DNA from 2 places in the Arthrobacter sp. 10N43 genome. Region 1 is predicted to be linked to the other one. Evidence: predicted binding sites of a transcription regulator. Region 1 holds the regulator's gene; the other holds the start of a gene.
What was found. Region 1 encodes HrcA, which represses chaperone genes, less so after heat shock. Its sites were predicted from a motif close to TTNGCACTCGNNNNNNNCGAGTGCNAA; they were not measured.
Positions count from the first base shown of each region.

Region 2: the regulator HrcA is predicted to act here: its motif matches at 1,134-1,160, upstream of groES (co-chaperone GroES).

Region 1 covers NZ_JBFTIA010000002.1:224,424-226,815, reverse strand. The annotation lists gene AC1DDO_RS03690 (DUF3097 domain-containing protein) at 1-457, opposite strand, end outside; gene hrcA (heat-inducible transcriptional repressor HrcA) at 774-1,787, shown strand; gene dnaJ (molecular chaperone DnaJ) at 1,851-2,392, shown strand, end outside.
Region 2 covers NZ_JBFTIA010000004.1:286,362-288,753, reverse strand. The annotation lists gene groL (chaperonin GroEL) at 1-597, opposite strand, end outside; gene groES (co-chaperone GroES) at 678-974, opposite strand; gene AC1DDO_RS09585 (hypothetical protein) at 1,427-1,861, opposite strand; gene AC1DDO_RS09580 (class I SAM-dependent methyltransferase) at 1,928-2,392, shown strand, end outside.

The DNA of each region.
Region 1 (2,392 bases):
CGAGATCATCAATGCCGTGCAGGGGTTCAACCACGATGCCCTCCACCCGGAGGTCATCACCCCAGACCTTCTCCACCAGCTCGGCGTCGTGCTTGCCTTCCACCCAGATGCGGCTGGCCTTGGCCACCTGGGCGCGTTGCCCGGCCACCCGGACCGAGCCCGACGCCGTGCGGCCGGCACCGGCGGCCGGCGCCGCTTTCCTGGGAGCCGGAGGCATCAGCCGGATCGGCTGCCCCTCCAACAGGAAGCCAAAGCCTAAACGGAAGGAGCGGGACTTGCCTCGACGGTCCTCCAGCGCCACCACGTGCATGCCGCCGGACTTCTCCACCCGGGTCACGGCACCCACCCAGCCGGACTGGACCTCCTCGAGGACCATCCCGCGTTCCACCGGGACCTCCGGCAACGCGGTCTTGGCGGGGGCGGACAGGTCCTGGGGTCCCCAGTTCTGGTACGACATCTCTACACGCTTACTTTGCACTCGGAATGTACGGCGGTCAGTGGAACTCTCCGTGGCCTGCACCGGACCACAGGGGCGCGGCGCAGGCGGAAGCGGCTACGGTCCCGGCGCCCGATGTGACGGGAAACGCGATCCCGCAGGCCACGCCTGGAGCGAATCCAATGCTAACAACGCGGCGAGTCATATTAGACTGGTTAGCACTTAGGCATGTCGAGTGCTAACACTTGTTCCGTTGCGGACCACGCGCACCAGTTCTGGACGCGGACCGTACAACGCGGGCGGCACCGACTGCGGGACAGTCGATTGGAGGTGGAGCGTGAGCGAACCGCGCAAACTCGAAGTGCTGCGCGCCATCGTGGAGGACTACGTCCATTCGCGTGAGCCCGTTGGTTCCAAAGCGCTCGTTGAACGCCACCATCTCGGCGTGTCCAGCGCCACGATCCGCAATGACATGGCGGCGCTGGAAGACGAAGGCCTGATCACTGCACCGCACACGAGCGCGGGCCGGATCCCCACCGACAAGGGCTACCGGCTCTTCGTCGACCAGATCTCAGCGGTGAAGCCGCTGTCCCCGGCCGAGCGCCGGGCCATCCAGGCGTTGCTGGAAGGATCCGAGGACCTCGACGACATCCTTGACCGGACCGTGCGGCTCCTGTCCCACCTGACCAACCAGGTCGCCGTCGTGCAGTATCCGCTGCTCAGCCGCGCCAGGGTGCGGCACATTGAGTTCGTGCTGCTGGCACCCCGCAAGGTGCTGATCGTCCTCATCGCGGACACCGGCAAGGTGGAGCAGCGCGTCATCGACGTCGGGCAGGACATTCCCGACGACGCCCTCGCCGACCTGCGTACAAGTTTCTTGACGAGCCTCTCCGGAACGCCGCTGAGCCTGCTGCCCCAGCTTCTGCCCACAGTGGTTGCCAGCGGCCCGCCGGCGCGCCGGGGAGCAGCCCAGGCCCTTGCCCGCGGCCTCGAGGCGCTGGCCACGAGCAGCCGCGAGGAGCGGATGGTCATGGCCGGCACGGCCAACCTCGCACGCTCCAACGTGGACTTCCCGCTGAGCATCGGCCCGGTCCTGGAGGCGCTCGAGGAGCAGGTGGTCATGCTCCGCCTGCTCAGCGAAATGGCCGAAGACCCACGCGGCGTGACCGTCAGCATCGGCCGGGAAAACCCCTACGACGGTCTGGCCGAGGCCTCCGTCGTGGCCACGGCCTACGGCCCGGACGCCACGGCCAAGGTCGGTGTCCTTGGACCCACCCGGATGGACTATCCCACCACCATGGCCGCCGTGCGCGCGGTGGCCCGCTACCTTTCGAGGATCCTGGGGCCCTGACCGGCCCGGACCCAGCACGACTTCTTGCCCCACCGGCAGTACGAAAAGGAAGAGATACACACTTTGAGCAGCCACTATGACGTTCTTGGAGTCTCCCGCGACGCAACGGGGGAGGAGATCAAGAAGGCCTACCGGAAACTGGCCCGGACCCTGCACCCCGACGTGAACCCGGGAGAAGACGCCTCAGACCGGTTCAAGGCCGTCACCCATGCCTATGAAGTCCTCTCCGATCCGCAGAAGCGCCGGGTCTATGACACCACCGGCAATGAGAACGGCACCGACAACGGCTTCGGGGGCGGCAGCTACTCGGGCCAGGGCTTCGCCTTCCAGGACATCTTCGAGACCTTCTTCGGCGCCGGTGGCGGCCAGGGCGGCCCGGCATCCCGGGTCCGCCGCGGCCAGGACGCGCTGATCAGCGTCCGGATCGACCTCCGCGACGCGGTGTTCGGCGTCAACAAGAAGCTCGAAGTCGACACGGCCGTGGTCTGCCCCACCTGCGACGGATCCTGCTGCCGCGAGGGTACCCACCCCGTGCGCTGCGACATCTGTGGCGGCAGCGGCCAGGTCCAGCGCGCCGTGCGCTCCATCCTCGGCCAGGTCATGAC
Region 2 (2,392 bases), on a different contig from region 1:
CGGGGACAGGTAGCCCTTGTCGAACTGCATGCCCTCGGTGAGGACCAGTTCGGTCTGCGTGGTGGAGGACTCCTCAATGGTGATCACACCATCCTTGCCGACCTTGCCGAACGCCTCGGCCAGCAGCTCGCCGACCTCGTCGCTCTGGGCGGAGATGGCGGCAACGTTGGCAACCTGCGTGCCTTCGACGGGGCGCGCGTTCTCCAGCAGGCGGGCGGCGACGGCCTCGACCGAAACCTCAATGCCGCGCTTGATCTCGCCCGGTGCGGCACCTGCAGCCACGTTGCGCAGGCCTTCCTTGACCAGGGCCTGGGCCAGAACGGTGGCGGTGGTGGTGCCGTCACCGGCAACATCGTTGGTCTTGGTGGCGACCTCCTTGGCAAGCTGCGCGCCAAGGTTCTCGTAGGGGTCGTCCAGCTCGATTTCACGGGCGATCGTCACGCCGTCGTTGGTGATCGTGGGGGCGCCCCACTTCTTGTCCAGTACGACGTTGCGGCCGCGCGGGCCCAGCGTGACCTTGACGGTGTTGGCGAGCTTATCGATGCCGGCTTCAAGCGACCGGCGGGCAGCGTCGTTAAACGCAAGCTGCTTTGCCATGGTTTTGTCCTTTCAAGACAGAACCCCGCGCAACTGATCCATTCAATGCGAAGGATCGGCTGCGCGGGGGTCCAAGAGAGTTACTTTACGACGATCGCCAGAACGTCGCGGGCGGAGAGCACGAGGTACTCGGTGCCGCCGGTCTTGACTTCGGTTCCACCGTACTTGGAGTAAATGACGACGTCGCCGACGGCAACGTCAACGGGAACGCGGTTGCCGTTGTCATCGAAGCGGCCGGGGCCTACTGCAACAACTTCGCCTTCCTGCGGCTTCTCCTGCGCGGAGTCCGGGATAACCAGGCCGGAAGCCGTGGTCTGCTCGGCTTCGAGCGGGCGGACAACAATACGATCCTCAAGAGGCTTAATAGAGACCGACACTCGGACCTCTCCTTTTCGTCAGCAAATTCGTGGACTATGAAGCGGCGATGCCATGGCGCACAGACCGTCGTCGCGGTGCCGGCAGCGAGCCTGGCGGAACGCGCTTCATGTGTTAGCACCCTCCTAGGGAGAGTGCTAATGACGACTCTATGTACATGGTTAGCACTCGGTCAAGGCGAGTGCCAGAAATTCGTTCCGGGTGAACATGTTTTCCCACGGGACATGCCCATTCTTCGCCGCCGGGTCCGGGCCTTCTCGCGGGACATGCCCATTCTTCGTCGCGGCCCGTGGGCACCCGGGCATCATGCTCATTGGTAGAGCCGGGCCGTGGACATGTGCAACGCATTAGCCCTGCCACAGGGGACATGCCCATTGTTCGAACCGAGAAACGGGCATGTCCCGCCCGGGGGATGCACGTTAGCACCACCCCGGACGCGGGAACCGGCCTGCGGCTACTGGCCGGCGAGGTCTTCGAAGTCGACGTCCTCGCCGTCGTCCGGGTCGGCGTCCTGGCCCTCGTCATTTCGGTGCCGGTACGTCAGCACGGCGCCGGCAGCGGCGAGGAGCACGCCCGCGATCAGGAAGATGATGCCGCCGAGCCGGGCACCGGAATAGGTGTCGCGGATGGCCCGCGCCTCGTCCGTGGCGTCCTGGACGTTCTTGCCGCCCACCGAATACACGGTGGCATTGAAGGAATCGAGGAAGAAAATGATCACCAGCAAGGCGATGCAGACGACGGCGATCACAGCGCCGGCGATCAGCGCCGGCTTGGCGTAGCGGGCCAGCCCCTGCGGGCTCGTGCGCTCCTGCCCGTCGTCGTCGTATCCGGCTGTGTTCTGCCCGGCTGTGTCCTCTGAGATGCTGTCGCCTGTGCCGCTGTCTTCCATGCCGTCAAGCCTAGCCCCCGTGGTCCGGTCACAGCGTGCCGGCGGGGCTCAACTACGCTGGATGGCATGACTGACGCACCGCAGGAAAATATTGCCCCGATCCTCACCCCCGAGGGCTGGGAGCTGCTGGCGTCGCTGGGCCCGTACCGCGAGGACGAGGCCTTCCGCCTCACCGCCGCGCTGCGCAAGGCCGGCCACTCCCCCGAGCTCGTCTCGGCCGTGCTCACGCAATCCAGGCTGCGGACCAAGGCCGAGGCCAAATTCGGCGAATTCGCCCGGCAGATGATCTTCACCAAGGCCGGCCTGGAGCAGGCCACCAGGCTCACCGTCGCGGCACGGCACGCGCAGCGGTTCGCGGAGGCCGGGATCGGCCACGTCGCTGACCTGGGCTGCGGGCTGGGGGCCGATGCAATGGCCCTGGCGTCCCTGGATCTGGTGGTCACCGCGGTGGAAATGGACGAGGCCACGGCAGCCTGCGCCACCATGAACCTGATCCCGTTCCGCAATGCCACGGTGGTCCATTCGGATGCC